Regions from separate parts of the Blastomonas sp. RAC04 genome, predicted to be linked through region 2. Evidence: predicted binding sites of a transcription regulator. Region 2 holds the regulator's gene; the other holds the start of a gene.

Region 1 (7,961 bases), 900 kb from region 2:
CGCGCAGCAGCCCGAAGGCCGGTAATTTCCGGAGCATCGCGGCATGACCGACGGCGAGCAGCCCTATGACATCCTGAAGGTGCTGGCGGCGCTTCCGCACCGCTATCCCATGCTGCTCGTTGATCGCGTGGCCCGGCTGGATAAGGACCAGTCGATCCACGCGATCAAGGCCGTCAGCATGAACGAGCCCTTCTTCCAGGGGCACTTCCCTGGCCGTCCGATCATGCCCGGCGTGTTGATCATCGAGGCGCTGGCGCAGGCTGCTGGCATTCTCGCGGTCGAATCGATGGGCCTGGCCGGTTCGGGCAAGCTCGTCTATTTCATGGCGATCGATGGCGCGAAGTTCCGGGTTCCGGTGGAACCCGGCGTGCTTCTCGATCTCCACGCCGAGTTTGAACAGAAGCGCGCCAAGGTGTGCAAGTTCAAGGCGCGCGCGGAAATGAACGGCAAGCTGGCCTGCGAAGTCAGCTTCACCGCGATGATCGCCGATCCGCCCGCCTGATCGGCCGGCTACGCCAAAACCCTTGCTTTCGGGCGCGCAGCCCGTTATGCGCGCCGCTTCCCATTCATCCTGCAGGCTGGTCGGAACCAGCCGTTTGACGAGGACCAAACTTATGAAGACCGATATCCATCCCGACTATCACATGATCAACGTCAAGATGACCGACGGCACCGTCTACCAGACCCGCTCGACCTGGGGCAAGGAAGGCGACACGCTGCAGCTGGATATCGATCCGACCTCGCACCCGGCATGGACCGGCGGCAACCAGCGCATGCTGGACGCAGGCGGCCAGGTTGCACGCTTCAACAAGCGTTTCGGCGGACTGTCGCTCAAGAAGGGCTGATCGCTCCGATCCGCTTCGACATTATGAAAAGGGCTGCGAACCGATCGGTTTGCAGCCCTTTTTTGTTGCGCTGAACTTTACGGTTCCCCTGCGAAGGCAGGGGCCCATCTCGTGCTCTCTCGAAATCGCGCTTGCCTGTTTAAAGGGGCGCACCGCTCGGGTTTGATGCCGATCCGACAATGGGCAGAGTTCAGGTGCAACAAGATGGGTCCCTGCCTTCGCAGAGGACCATCATACACCCGAGCAATCAGGCTGCCGGCGCGTTTACCGAAGCGATGACCGCGCGCACCGCATCGAGCGCGGCCTGCGCCTGCGATCCATCCGGACCGCCGCCCTGCGCCATGTCGGGTCGGCCGCCGCCGCCCTTGCCGCCCAACGCCTCAACGCCTGCCCGCACCAGATCGACCGCACTGAACGAGCCGACTAGATCGTCGGTTACCGCAGCGGCAAAGGCCGCGCGGCCATCGTTGACCGCGACCATCGCCGCGATACCCGAGCCCAGCGAGGTCTTCGCCTGATCGAGCAGCCCGCGAAGTTCCTTGGGGTCCAGCCCCTCGATGACCTGCGCGATGAAGCTGACACCGCCGATGCTCTCCACCGCAGGCCCGGCCTTGCCCGAACCGCCGCCCAGCGCCAGCGCTTTGCGCGCTTCGGCCAACTCACGATCGAGCGTTCGCCGCTCGTCGACCAAGGCAGCGATACGAGATTCGACCTCGTCGGGCGCGGTTTTGAGCAGGGCCGCGATCGCCTTGAGCCGTTCGTCACGCCCGACCAGCCATTGCCGCGCGCCTTCGCCGGTCAGCGCCTCGATCCGGCGCACGCCGCTCGAGACCGCGCTTTCCGAGACGATGCGGAAAATGCCGATGTCGCCCAGCGCACGGACATGCGTGCCGCCGCAAAGTTCGACCGAATAATGCTTGTCGGTGGCGCGGCCCATCGAGAGCACGCGGACCTCATCGCCATATTTCTCGCCGAACAGCGCCAGCGCGCCCGCCTTGACCGCATCGTCGGGGGTCATCAAGCGGGTTGTGACAGCCTCGTTGGCGCGGATCTCGGCGTTGACCTCGGCCTCGACCGCAGCGATCTCCGCATCGGAGAGCGCCTTGGTGTGCGAAAAGTCGAAGCGCAGACGGTCGGGACCGACCATCGATCCCTTCTGGGTGACGTGCCCGCCCAGATGGTTGCGCAGCGCAGCGTGAAGCAGGTGAGTGGCGCTGTGGTTGGCGCGCAGCGCATCGCGCCGTTCGACATCGACCGCCAGATGCACGGTATCGCCGACGGCAATGCTGCCCGCCTCGACCCGCGCCTGGTGCGCGTGCAGACGGCCAAGCGGCTTTGAGGTGTCATCGACCACGGCCTTGAGACCGCCAAGCGAAGTGATCCGCCCGGCATCGCCCATCTGGCCGCCGCTTTCACCATAGAACGGCGTCTGGTTGACCAGGATGGTAACGGTGTCGCCTTCGCTGGCCGAAACGATCTCGGCGCCATCGCGCAGCAGTGCGACGACCTGCGCCTCGCCTTCGGTGGCGGTATAGCCGGTGAACTCGGTGCCGCCCTCGCGTTCGGCGATGTCGTACCAGATATCCGCCGAAGCCGCTTCGCCCGAGCCCTTCCATGCGGCGCGCGCAGCAGCCTTCTGCGCGGCCATCGCGATGTCGAACCCGGCGCGATCGACGCCAAGCCCTCTGGACCGCAGCGCATCTTCGGTGAGATCATAGGGGAAGCCGAAGGTGTCGTAGAGCTTGAACGCGGTTTCACCCGCCAGCACTGCACCCTCGCCGAGATCGGCGGTGGCCTCGTCAAGCAGCTTCAAGCCCTTGTCGAGCGTCTGGCGGAAACGGGTTTCCTCACGCTCGAGCGTTTCCTCGATCAGCGGCTGCGCACGGCCGAGCTCGGGGAAGGCCTGCCCCATTTCGGCGACCAGGGTCGGCACCAGACGGTGCATCAGCGGATCGGCGGCGCCCAGAATATGCGCATGACGCATTGCGCGACGCATGATCCGGCGCAACACATAGCCACGCCCTTCATTGGCAGGCAGCACGCCATCGGCGATCAGGAACGAGGTGGCGCGCAGGTGATCGGCGATCACGCGGTGGCTGGCCTGGTTCTCGCCTGTGGTATGGGTGCCGGTGGCCTGGCCCGATGCCGCGATCAGCGCCTTGAATAGGTCGATGTCGTAATTGTCGTGTACGCCCTGCATCACCGCAGCGAGCCGCTCGATGCCCATGCCGGTATCGATCGACGGGCGCGGCAGGTTGGTGCGGCTGCCATCGGCGTGCTGTTCATACTGCATGAACACGAGGTTCCAGATCTCGATGAACCGGTCGCCATCCTCGTCCGGCGAGCCCGGAGGGCCGCCGAAGATGTGATCGCCATGATCGTAGAAGATTTCGCTGCACGGACCGCACGGCCCGGTATCGCCCATCGACCAGAAATTGTCCGAGGTCGCGATGCGGATGATCCGGTCTTCAGGGAGCCCTGCGATCTTGCGCCACAGATCGAACGCCTCGTCATCGGTGTGATAGACGGTGACGGTGAGCTTGTCGGCGGCGAGGCCCCAGGTCTTGTTGACCAGGGTCCAGGCGTGGTGGATCGCCTCTTCCTTGAAATAATCGCCGAACGAGAAATTGCCCAGCATCTCGAAGAAGGTGTGATGCCGCGCGGTGTAGCCGACATTGTCGAGATCGTTGTGCTTGCCACCGGCGCGGACGCATTTCTGCGACGAGGTCGCGCGCGGGTTGGCGCGCTGTTCAAGCCCGGTAAAGACGTTCTTGAACGGCACCATCCCGGCGTTGACGAACATCAACGTCGGGTCGTTGTGCGGAACCAGCGGTGCCGAAGGCACGATATCGTGGCCATTGCCCCCGAAATAGTCGAGGAATGAACGCCTTATGTCGTTTGTCGATGTCATGGCTTGCGACATAAGACGAGTTGCAGCGAGATTGAAGCGTTATGTGCGCAAAAATGAAAGGGCGGCGCGGCCTCTGTGCCGCACCGCCCTTGCCTGTGCTTCTTCCGTTTCATGACCATCGTCCGACAGCAGCCCGTCTCGGCGCCATCAGCGCTTCGACGGACCGCCGCGGCGGCTCACATATCGTCGCCTTCGCCATCTTCGGCATCGGGTCCGGTCATCATTTCCTCGGCGACCTTGTCCTTGTGGCCGCGGATCAGCGCCTCGATCTTCTCGGTCATTTCGGGGTGTTCCTTGAGGAACGTCTTGGAGTTTTCACGCCCCTGCCCGATCCGCACCGAATCATGGCTGAACCAGCTGCCCGACTTCTCGACGATCCCGGCCTTGACGCCCAGATCGAGGATTTCGCCGATCTTGGAGATGCCCTCGCCATACATGATGTCGAACTCGACCTGCTTGAACGGCGGTGCGACCTTGTTCTTGACCACCTTCACACGGGTGGTGTTGCCGACGATATCGTCGCGGTCCTTGATCTGGCCGGTGCGGCGGATGTCGAGACGCACCGAGGCGTAGAACTTGAGCGCGTTGCCGCCGGTGGTGGTTTCCGGGTTGCCGTACATCACCCCGATCTTCATGCGCAGCTGGTTGATGAAGATCACCATGCAGCGCGAGCGGCTGATCGATCCGGTCAGCTTGCGCAGCGACTGGCTCATCAGACGCGCCTGCAGGCCGACATGGCTGTCACCCATCTCGCCCTCGATTTCCGCACGCGGCACCAGCGCCGCGACCGAATCGACCACCAGCACATCGATCGCGTTCGAACGCACCAGCGTATCGACGATCTCGAGCGCCTGCTCGCCGGTATCGGGCTGCGAAACGATCAGTTCGTCGATATTGACACCCAGCTTCTTGGCATAGACTGGATCAAGCGCGTGTTCGGCATCGACGAACGCGGCCGTACCGCCGGTGCGCTGCGCTTCTGCGATCACGTGCAGCGCCAGCGTGGTTTTCCCCGAGCTTTCCGGCCCGTAAATCTCGATCACGCGGCCACGTGGCAGTCCGCCAACGCCCAGCGCGATATCCAGGCCCAGCGATCCGGTCGAAATCGCCTCGACCTGCATCGCCTCCTTGGAGCCCAGCCGCATCGCCGATCCCTTGCCGAAGGCCCGGTCGATCTGTGCCAGCGCTGCATCGAGCGCCTTTTGCCTGTCCATGGATTTCGCCTCTTTTTCGGTCTGGATGAGTTTCAGTTGCCCGGCCATTGCCACGCCTCCCTTGCCTAGTTGCTCCCGCCATCGGGTGCAACGACTCAGTGATGTATATGATTTGTTCTCCTGGAACAAGTAGGGAACATTATCAGAAAAGCAAGACCGGAATGAATTTATCCCAGCCTGTCCAGCGCTGCTTCGAGCGAGGCGGTGGTATAGGGCTTGGCGAGCGTCGGCGCGTCGGCATGCAGCGGCGGGATGGTATCGCCGCCGCCGGTGGCAAAGATATAGGGGATGCCTGCAGCTTCCAGCGCATCGGCTAGCGGCCAGCACTTGTCCTGCGCCAGATTGACGTCGAGGATCGCGGCGTCGAACCCGCCGCTGGCGATGGCATCGAGCCCATCGGACAGGCTGGCGACGATATGCGCCACCTTGTGTCCCAGAAGGTCGAGAAAGTCCTCGAGCAGCATGGCTATCATCGCCTCGTCTTCGGCGATCAGGAATGTCCGGGGTTCAGGCACGGTTGGGGGCGTTCTTTCAGTCTGTCGGTGTGGCCGCGGCCGCGAGCGCGCCGTGGACGGCATCGACGATCTGCGCAACCGAAAACGGTTTGGGAAGGAAATGGACCTGGTCGATCGAGATGCTCTGGCGCAGCGTCTCCTCGGCATAGCCCGACATGAACAGGATCGGCAGGCCGGGCATGCGCTTGCGCATCTCCATCGCCATGCCGGGGCCATCAAGATTGGGCATCACGACATCGCTGACCACCAGATCGAACGGACCGCTGTCGGTGAGCCGCTCCAACCCGTCCTCGCCATCGGTGGCGGTGACGACGGTGAAGCCCTGGCGGGTCAGCGCACGCTCTGCGACGGCACGGACCATGTCCTCGTCCTCGACCAGCAGCAGCCGGGCATTGCCCCATTGGCCCGCGTTGACCTTGACCGGCTTGCGGCTGCGTTGTTCGACCGCGCCACCGCGATAGACGGGGAAGTAGATCGAGAAGGTCGTCCCCTTGCCCGTTTCCGAATCGACGAAGATGTAGCCGCCAGACTGCTTGACGATGCCATATACGGTGGAGAGCCCAAGGCCTGTGCCTTTGCCGACATCCTTGGTGGTGAAGAACGGCTCGAAGATCCGCGCCTGGACATCGGGCGGGATGCCCACCCCGCTGTCCTCGACCAGAATCGCGCTGTAATCGTCGGCGGGCAGGATATCGCTCGCCATCGCGCGCACTTCGGCAGCGGTGATCTTGCGCGTGCGGATGGTGAGCGTGCCGCCCGGCGGGCGCTTGGCGAGCATCGCATCGCGCGCATTGACCGCAAGATTGACGATGACTTGCTCGAGCTGCCCTGGATCGGCGCGCACCGGGCCAAGATTGCGGTCGTGCTGCACCTCGAGCACGATCTTCTCGCCGATCAGCCGCTTCAAGAGCTCCGAGGTGTCCGAGACGATATCGGGCAGCTGCAGCACCTGCGGACGCAGCGTCTGCTGGCGCGAGAAGGCGAGCAGATGCCGGGTCAGCGAGGCGGCGCGGTTGGAGTTGCTGCGGATCTGCTGGATGTCGTCATAGTCGCTGTCGCCAGGGCTGTGCCGCATCAGCATCAGGTCGCAATGGCCGATGATCGCGGTCAGCACATTGTTGAAATCATGCGCAACGCCGCCTGCGAGCTGGCCGATCGCCTGCATCTTGCTGGCCTGCGCGACCTGGCGCTTGAGACGGCTTTCCTCGGAGTTGTCCTTGATCGAGAGCAACACCGCAGCATCGCCCATGCCGCGCAGCCCTGCCAGCGACATCGTCACTGGCTCGTCAGGCTGGTGCCGCAGCCGCAGCGCGACATCGGCGGACATCGCCTGGCCGCTGGCATGCCGGCGCACCGCATCGGCCAGCGCGCCCTTGTCCTCGCGCACCACCAGATCGCCCGGATAGGGTGGCAGCGTGCCTTCGGTGATTCCGGCGGCGCGGATAAAGGCATCGTTGGCGAACAGGAAGCGCCCGTCGCGATCGGTCATCGCCAGACCCACCGGCAGCAGCCCGAGCAGGTTCTGGACATAGCCAAGCGCGGTGCCCTTATCCATGCCGCTGGCGTCTTCATCGATAAGCACGACCAGCGCGGGCGCCTTCTCGCGCTCCTCCGGATCGGTGGTGTGCAACGGATCGACCAGCGGCAGATGGAACAGCCTGAGCGGCACGCCCTTGCGCCCCTCGCGTTCGAAATAGATGCGGTTGCGCTCATCCGCGCGCAGGAAGCTCGCAAGATCACGCCCCACGACATTGCCCGCCTCGGCGCCCGCGGCGCGCGCGGCAAAGGCGCTGTTGGCAGCGCGGATGCGGCCTTCCGGGCTGATCGCTGCGGCCATGAAACCGCCCTCGCCCAGCGCCCGGCCAGGGCGACCCGCCAGCATCTGATCAGCCTCGAGCGCGAGATCGAACTTCTGCACCGGCTCGAACCGCCACAGCAGATAATCCTGCCCGCGGCCCACCCGCTGAACCGCTGCATCGATCCGGGTACCTGCAGTCACCAGCCCTGCAGCGCCGCCATGGCCGTCGCGCCAGGCGTCACGCCCGGCCTCGGCCAGCAAATCTCCCCCCTGCCCCGCCAACGGCAGCTTGGGCGGAACTACCTCTGAGCCGAACAGGTCGACAAAGCGCTGGTTGGCGCAGATCATCCGCCCGGCCTCGTCGGTGATCGCGAGCGCGATGACAGGGTGATCGGTTGCGGCATGGGTGACCGACCAGTCGGGCAGCGCGGCCTGCACCTGCACTCGTGCGGGAAACTGGCGGCGATACACCATGATCAGCGAGGCAAGCCCGACCAGGCCCGCGGCAAACAGCATCAGCGGTACCCAGTCGCCCAGCGCCAGCCAGATCAAACCGCCGCTCAGAACCAGCGCGCCGACAATGATCAGCGCGGTGATGCGGGCATCGGGTGCATCGGGATCGGGCAGTGCGGGCAACCATTCCGGCCAGTCAAGCTCGGGTCGGGCACGGGTGGTGGT
Region 2 (7,961 bases):
CGCCGCCGCGCAGGCACTGCGCGACCGGATGATCCCCATCGCCGCGCCTGCAGGGGCGGTCGATGTGTGCGGCACCGGCGGCGATGGCCATCACAGCCTCAACGTCTCGACCGCCGTCTCGCTGGTCGTCGCCGCCTGCGACGTGCCCGTCGCCAAGCACGGCAACCGCGCCGCCTCGTCCAAGGCGGGCGCCGCCGACACGCTCGAGGCTTTGGGGATGGACATGACCGCCGCAGGTGCAACGGCTGAGCAATCGTTGGCCGAGATCGGCATCTGCTTCCTGTTCGCGGTAAACCACCACCCCGCAATGCGGCGTATCCAGCCGATCCGGCAGAAGATCGGCAAGCGCACGATCTTCAACCTGATGGGACCGCTCGCCAACCCGGCTCGCGTCAGGCGCCAGCTGATCGGCATCGCGCGCCCCGGCTATGTGCACGTCTATGCCGAGGCGCTCGAGATGCTGGGCACCGAACATTCGCTGATCGTCTCGGGCGACGAAGGGCTCGACGAGCTGTCACTGGCTGGCGGCAACGAGGTCGCCGATATCGGCGCGGACGGCGTGATCATGAAGCGCTGGCAGGCGAGCGATGCCGAACTGCCGGTGCACCCGATCGAGGCGATCCGCGGCGGCGATGCGGCGTTCAACGCGGCCGCGTTGCGCCGTCTGCTGCAGGGCGAGAGCGGAGCCTACCGCGATGCAGTGCTGTTCAACGCAGCCGCCGCGCTGCTGATCGCGGGCGAGGTCGACACGCTGGCCGACGGCGCCGAAGAGGCGGCTGAAGCGATCGACAAGGGGCTGGCCAACGCCCTGCTCGACTGCTGGATTGATTTTACGAAAGCCGCGGCATGAACAAGCTGGAAGAAATCTGCTCGGTCAAGGGAATCGAGGTCGAACGCCGCAAGGGCCTTGCCTCGCTGGCCGAGATGGAGCGCCGCGCGGCCGACGCGACAGCGCCGCGTGGCTTTGCCAAAGCGCTGGTCGAAAAATCGCTCACCGGTTTCGGCCTGATCGCCGAGATCAAGCGCGCCAGCCCATCCAAGGGCCTGATCCGCGCCGATTTCGACCCTGCAGCGCATGCCGCAGCCTATCAGGCGGGCGGCGCTGCATGCCTGTCGGTGCTCACCGATATGCCGTATTTCGAAGGGCATGACGATTTCCTGCTCGCCGCGCGCGCCGCCTGCGACCTGCCCTGCCTGCGCAAGGACTTCATGGTCGATGTCTGGCAGGTCGCCGAAAGCCGCGCGCTGGGCGCTGATGCGGTGCTGATCATCGTTGCCGCATTGGACGACGCGACGATGGCGGATATCGAGACCGCCGCGCTCGACCTTGGCATGGACGTGCTGGTCGAGGTGCACGACGAGAACGAGCTGGAACGCGCCCTCAGGCTGCGCTCGCCGCTCATCGGGGTCAACAACCGCGACCTGCGCAGCTTCAAGACCGATATCGCCAACACCGAGCGGCTGGTGAAGCTGATCCCCGAAGGTTACATCCCCGTATCGGAAAGCGGCATCTACACGCACGAGGATTGCGTGCGGCTGAGCAAGCATGGCGTGCGCAGCTTTCTGGTCGGGGAATCGCTGATGCGGCAGGACGATATCACCCGCGCAACGCGGCTGCTGCTCACCGGATCGGCGGACTGATGGCTGACCTCACCCATCTCGACGCCAGCGGAGCGGCGCACATGGTGGACGTCTCCGCCAAGGCCGACTCCGTGCGCGAGGCGGTGGCCGAAGGCATGATCAGCATGGCGCCCGAGGTGATCGCCGCGATCCGCGCGGGCGACATCAAGAAGGGCGACGTGCTGGGCACCGCGCGCATCGCTGGCATCATGGCGGCCAAGCAGACCAGCAGCCTGATTCCGCTGTGCCACCCGCTGCCGATCAGCAGCGTGTCGGTAGAGTTCGAATATACGGGCGCCGGCGTCCGCGTGGAAACCCGCGTGCGCACTTCGGGCAAGACCGGGGTGGAGATGGAGGCGTTGACTGCCGGCAGCATCGCGCTGCTCACCATCTACGACATGGCCAAGGCGCTGGACAAGGGCATGGTTATCGGCCCCGTCCGTCTGCTCGCCAAGAGCGGCGGCAAATCGGGCGACTGGATCGCGCCCTGATGGCGGGCGGCCTGATCGCGCTGGCCGAGGCACAGAAGCGGCTGCTCGCGCTCGCCACCACAAAGCCTGCCAACTCGGTCGGATTGCTCGAGGCGAACGGCCATATCCTCGCCGAACCACTGGTTGCCTGGCGCAGCCAGCCGGCAGCCGACCTGTCCGCGATGGATGGCTATGCCGTGCGCGCCGTCGACCTGCCCGGCCCATGGACGGTCATCGGCGAAAGCGCCGCCGGGCGGCCTTTCGATGGCGCGATGGGCGCAGGCGAAGCGATACGCATCTCCACCGGCGCGATCGTCCCTGCCGATGCCGATGCGGTGGTGGTGCAGGAAGACACTGGCATCGATGGCGCCACGCTGACCCTGACCGGCGACGGACCCGCGCGACCCGGTGCACACATTCGCCGCGCGGGGCATGATTTTGCCGAAGGTGCGCTGCTCGCTGCGGCGGGCACGCGGGTAGACGCTCGGCTGATCGCGCTGGCTGCGATGGCTGGGCACGGCACGCTCAGCGTTCACGCGCCGGTGCGTGTGACGATCCTGAGCACCGGCGACGAGCTGGTCGCGCCCGGCACTCCGCTGCCCAGCCCCGCGCACATCCCGGCCAGCAACGGCATCATGCTCTCGGCCATGCTGCAGGGGCTTCCGGTGGACATCACCATGCCGCCGCTGCTGCCCGACCGGCTCGATATCATCGCAGCGGCGCTCGCCGACCACCGCGACGCCGATATCATCGTCACCACCGGCGGCGCCTCGGTAGGCGACCACGACCTCATCCAGCCCGCACTGCTCCAGAGCGGCGGAACGCTCGATTTCTGGCGGATCGCGATGCGCCCGGGCAAGCCGGTGATGGTCGGGAGGATGGGCGATGCCATCGTGCTGGGCCTGCCGGGCAATCCGGTGTCGTGCTATGTCACCGCGCTGCTGCTGCTGCTTCCGCTGGTCAGGACCTTCGCCGGATATCAGTACGTTCTGCCTGATATCTCGCAAGCCAGGGCCGGCACCACCTTCCCCGCAAATGGCACCCGCCAGGACTTCATGCGCGCGCAGATCGATGGCGGGCGGCTGTTCCCGGTATCGAGCCAGGACAGCGGCGCGCTGTCCTCCTTGCATGCCGCCGATGCGCTGGTCGTTCGCGCCGTGCACCAGCCTGAAGCCGCGCCCGGCGACCTGCTCGACTATATTGCGCTTCGCTCCGGGGCGTAACACAAGGTCTTGACCTGACCGGCTTTGTTTCGTAATTGTTCCGTATTCGTTCGACCGCCGATCCACCGGCGCAGAAAGGAACATTCAGCATGCTGACCCGCAAACAACACGATCTGATCCGCTTCATCCAGGTACGGCTGGAGGAAGACGGCATTTCCCCCTCGTTCGAGGAGATGAAGGAAGCGCTGGATCTCAAGTCGAAGTCGGGTGTCCACCGGCTGGTCAGTGCGCTGGAGGAACGCGGTTTCATCCGCCGTCTGCCCAACCGTGCGCGCGCGCTCGAAATCCTCAAGCTGCCCGAAGCGAGCGTCAAGCCGCGCGCCAAGGAACTGGCCGCGGCCGCCGCTGCCAAGACCGATGCGGCCAAGAGCAACATCGTCAGCATGGACGCAGTCCGCAAGGCGCAGCCGCCGGTCGCTGCCAACAACAATGTGCTGGAAATTCCTCTGCATGGCCGGATCGCTGCGGGCGCACCGATCGAAGCATTCGAGGGCACCGAAATCCTTCCCGTGCCCGCCGCGCTGCTGGGCAGCGGCGAGCATTATGCGCTCGAGGTGTCGGGCGATTCGATGATCGAGGCAGGGATTCTCGATGGCGATTTCGCGCTGATCCTGCGCACGGAATCGGCGCGCGATGGCGAGATCGTGGTGGCGCTGGTCCGCGGCGAAGAAGCAACGCTCAAATATCTGCGCCGCGAAAACGGCCGCATCCGGCTCGATCCGGCCAATGCCTCCTATGATCCGCAATATTATGCGCCGCACGAAGTGCAGGTGCAGGGCAAGCTTGCAGGCCTGCTGCGCCGCTATCACTGACCAGCCTCGCTGACGAGCACTGCACGGCACCCGCGTCACCCTGGAGGTTGACCGGGACAGCACCGGGCTGTCCCGTTTTCGCTACAGTCCCAGGCGCAAGAAATCGCTTTTCATTTGGAATACGGCTGTCCAAGCTGCCCAGGTCTGCGATCGAGAACCGGGGGGCCCCTATGATCAAAGCTGCAGTGGCACTGGCGAGCGGTATCGGTCTGTTTCTGGGGGCACCAGCCCATGCCGCACCCGATCGCACGAGGCTGGACGCCCTGATCACGCAGTTCGAGGCCGCCGATGCCAACAGCGATGTCGAGGGTTATCGCAAGATCGCCGACCAGACCCTCGCCGAGGCACGGCGGCTCTATCCTGCCGGCCATCCCGAGATCGCCGCACGCGCGCTGTACGTCGCCCAGGCGCTGGCTGCTTCGGGCGAGATGGATCCGGCCAAAGCCGAGGTCGACAGGATCATCCCCGTGCTTGCGGGCGCGCAGGGATACAAGGCGGACTGGCGCAATGCGCTCAGCCTGCGCGCCTATATCCTCAACTTCAAGGGCGATCATGCCGGTGCGCTGGCGATCAACGAACAGCTCGCCGCCGAATATGCCAGCGATCCGTCAAGCCAGGGCATTCGCGACCATGCCGTAACGCTGTCGAACCTGGCAGCGTCGTATCTCGAACATGGCCGTCTCGATGACGCGCTCGCGCGCAACGCCGAGGCGATCCGCATTGGCCTCGCGCTGGATCCCGTCCCTCAGGACGTCGCCATCTGGAGCGCCAACCGGGTCGTCTATTTCTATTCCGCCGGGCGCACCGAAGACGCCATCGTCACCGCGCAGGAAGGCATCTCGCAAGCAGGCGGCGCCCTCGGCACCGATCACCCGGCGATGGCCAACCTCTACGCCAATCTCGGCGCGATCCTCATGCGGATCAACCGTCCGCACGATGCCATGGCGCCGATCCGGCAGGCCTATGAACTGATCGAAAAGGCCAATGGCGGCCCCAACCAGAACAGTGCGACGATGCGGACGCAGTTCGCCCAGGCGCTGGTGCGGGCCGGGCAGCACAAGGATGCCCTCGCCTTTCTCGATTATGCCACGCCGATCATCGATGCCCAATTGGGCGCGCAGAGCGACCGGTCGCTGGTGGCCCGCGATACGCGGCTGGTTGCGCTGATCGCGCTCGGCCAGGGTGCGCAGGCCGAAGCGCTGGCCAGGGAGCTGCTGGCGGTGCGCGATGCGCGGCTGCCCGATGGCCACAGGGACCGCGCCAATACGCGCGACAATCTCGCCAAGGCCGCCTTCTCGATCGAGAATTGGGCAACCGCGCGCGATGCAGCCGCGCAGGCCGTGGACTTGCGCAGCAAGGCGCTCTCCCCCGACCATCCCGATCTGCTGCTGTCTCGGGCATTTCTGCTGCGCGTGGAGGACCGCGGCGACTTGCGCCCGGCAACCGAGCTCGTCGCCGAGGCGCGCCAGGTTTTCGAGGCGCTGACCTTGAACGCGCAGCTTGCCCGCGGGTCCGCCCAGGCAGAGCGCCAGCGGCCCGCTTATGGCTGGCTGGCAGAGGTGTTCGCGCGGCGCGGTGCGGCAGACGATGCCTTCCGCGCTCAGCAATGGGCGGCGCGCACCGCGCTCGACGACACGCTGGCGATCGCGGCGAGCGAGCTTTCCGCCAAGGCAGACCCCCAGCTTGCCAGCCTGCTGGTGCGACGCCGCGAACTGGTGGCGGCGCGCCAGGGGCTGGAGGCGCGGATCGATGCCAATGGCGCGCGCCCAGATCCAAAGTTTGATCTGGCGGGCGTTTCGAACGATCTGGCCGGAAACCGCAGCGAGATCGCTGCACTCGATGCCGGACTGACCCCCGAGCAGCGCAACAGCCTGATGTTTGCCCCCGCAAGCGTGAAGGACATTCAGGCGACCGGCGCGCGGGGCGACGTCAGCATCATGATCACCGATATCGGCGACAGCTGGCTGGTGACCGCGCTGGATGCCGGACGCGTGCTGCAGACCCTTGTCGGCGCCGATGCTCCGGTGGACGCGCTCGTCGCGCAGCTGCGCGCCGTGGCTGATCCGACGGGCGATGGTGTGCTCGACCGGGCCGCATCGTCGCAGCTGTTTGCAGCGCTTTTCCCGGGCGAAACCGCAGCGCTGGTGCGCTCGGCGCGTCAGCTTTACGTGACCGCCAACGGCTCGCTGGGGTCCCTGCCCTTCGGCTTGCTGTCGGCCGATCGCGCCGGCCGTGGGTTGCTCATGGAGAAATCGACCATAGTGCGGCGGGTGGGCGTGCCACGCGGCCGGACGGCGGCCTTCGCGCCCACCGGCAACACACTCGTCGCCTTTGGCGGCGTAAAAGGCGCGCCCGCGCGAACCTTGATGGCGATGCGCTCGGCGAGCACCGCAAGGACGATTGCCGATCTGCCCGACCTGCCCGATTCACGGCGCGAACTGGCCGCGCTCGGCCAGGCGATCGGCACCGGGTCTGCGCAGCTTCTGGTCGGCGATGACGCCACCGAAGAGGCATTACGCCGCGCCGCTGTCCCGCCCGGCGCGGTGCTGGCCTTTGCCACCCATGGCCTGCTTTCTGGCGAGCTCGACGGGTTGAGCGAACCCGCGCTGTTGCTGTCGCCCGCAGGCAACGACGACGGCTTGCTCAAGCCCAGCGAGATCGGTGCGATGAACCTGCCTGCCGGGCTGGTGATCCTGTCGGCGTGCAACACCGCAGCAACCAGCTCGACCGATCGCCCGCAGCTGGCAGGGCTGGTCCAGGGCTTCTTCCTCGCCGGGGCTGAGCGCGTGCTGGCAAGCCATTGGCCGGTGCGCGATGATGTCGCCCGGCGGCTGTCGGTCAGCACCGTGCGCGGCATGAACAACCGCCTGGCGCCGGCCGAGGCACTGCGCCGCGCGATCGCCCAGGTCCGCAAGGGATCGGACGGCGAACCGGCAATCGACAAACCCGCGCTGTGGGCGGTGTTCGAGTTGTTCGAAGCCAATTGAACGACCGGGCGGGCTTTCGGTAAGCATCAGCAAGATCGCGCAATTCAATTGCCGCCCAACGCTGTTGGTCGCCAAGATTGACGCAAATCGCGATCAGGCGCGCGCATTCCCATTCGGTGGTGTGGTGCTCGACCGAACTTACAGCCTCGCGCCTGCAAGATCAGCGCCTTCGCGCAAAGCCTTGAGTTTCTTGGCGGTCACCAGCGGGTCGATCTTCCCATAGCCTGCAAAGGTGCCGAACCCGCAATCGGTGCTGCCGATGATACGGTCTGCGCCGACAATGCCGGCGAAACGCGCCAGCCGCTGCGCAATCAGTTCGGGGTGCTCGACATAATTCGAGCAGGTGTCGATGACCCCGGGGGCCAGCCGCTTGTCGCTGGGGATTTTCGCATCGCGCCACACCGTCCATTCATGTTCGTGCCGGGGGTTGGCCCCTTCGAACAGGATGGTGGCCGGGCGCGCGGCGAGCACGATGTCGACCACGCGCTCGAGCGGGATATCGTGATCGTGCGGACCTTCGTAATTGCCCCAGCAGATGTGCATGCGCATCCGCTCGGGCGGGATGTTGGCGGTGGCAGCGTTCAGCGCCTCGACATTGGCGGCAGCGACCTTGAGGAACTCGTCCTCGGACAGGTCCTGATAGCCGGTATGGCGCGACATCGCGAGATCGGGGCAGTCGAGCTGCAGGTCAAACCCGGCACCCACGATCGTCTCGTATTCCTCGCGCATGGCATCGGCGAGATCGGCCAGATACGCCTCGTGGCTGGGATAGTGGCGGTTGACCTGGAAGGCGGTGATCAGCCCGGGGGAAGCCGCGTTCATGAATCCACGCCCGCCTGGCGCATGTGC

Evidence for each region. Region 2 encodes LexA, which represses DNA repair genes until DNA is damaged. Its sites were predicted from a motif close to GTTCCNCNCTTGTTCT; they were not measured.
Region 1: the regulator LexA is predicted to act here: its motif matches at 5,093-5,108, upstream of recA (recombinase RecA).

Annotation. Positions count from the first base shown of each region.
Region 1 is NZ_CP016460.1:1,480,019-1,487,979, forward strand. Features, by position in the region: gene BSY18_RS07995 (OmpH family outer membrane protein) at 1-25, shown strand, start outside; gene fabZ (3-hydroxyacyl-ACP dehydratase FabZ) at 44-502, shown strand; gene rpmE (50S ribosomal protein L31) at 615-845, shown strand; gene alaS (alanine--tRNA ligase) at 1,093-3,756, opposite strand; gene recA (recombinase RecA) at 3,933-5,018, opposite strand; gene BSY18_RS08020 (response regulator) at 5,138-5,485, opposite strand; gene BSY18_RS08025 (ATP-binding protein) at 5,502-7,961, opposite strand, start outside.
Region 2 is NZ_CP016460.1:582,482-590,442, reverse strand. Features, by position in the region: gene trpD (anthranilate phosphoribosyltransferase) at 1-850, shown strand, start outside; gene trpC (indole-3-glycerol phosphate synthase TrpC) at 847-1,641, shown strand; gene moaC (cyclic pyranopterin monophosphate synthase MoaC) at 1,641-2,111, shown strand; gene BSY18_RS03895 (molybdopterin molybdotransferase MoeA) at 2,111-3,313, shown strand; gene lexA (transcriptional repressor LexA) at 3,403-4,125, shown strand; gene BSY18_RS03885 (CHAT domain-containing tetratricopeptide repeat protein) at 4,296-7,112, shown strand; gene BSY18_RS03880 (cobalamin-independent methionine synthase II family protein) at 7,251-7,961, opposite strand, start outside.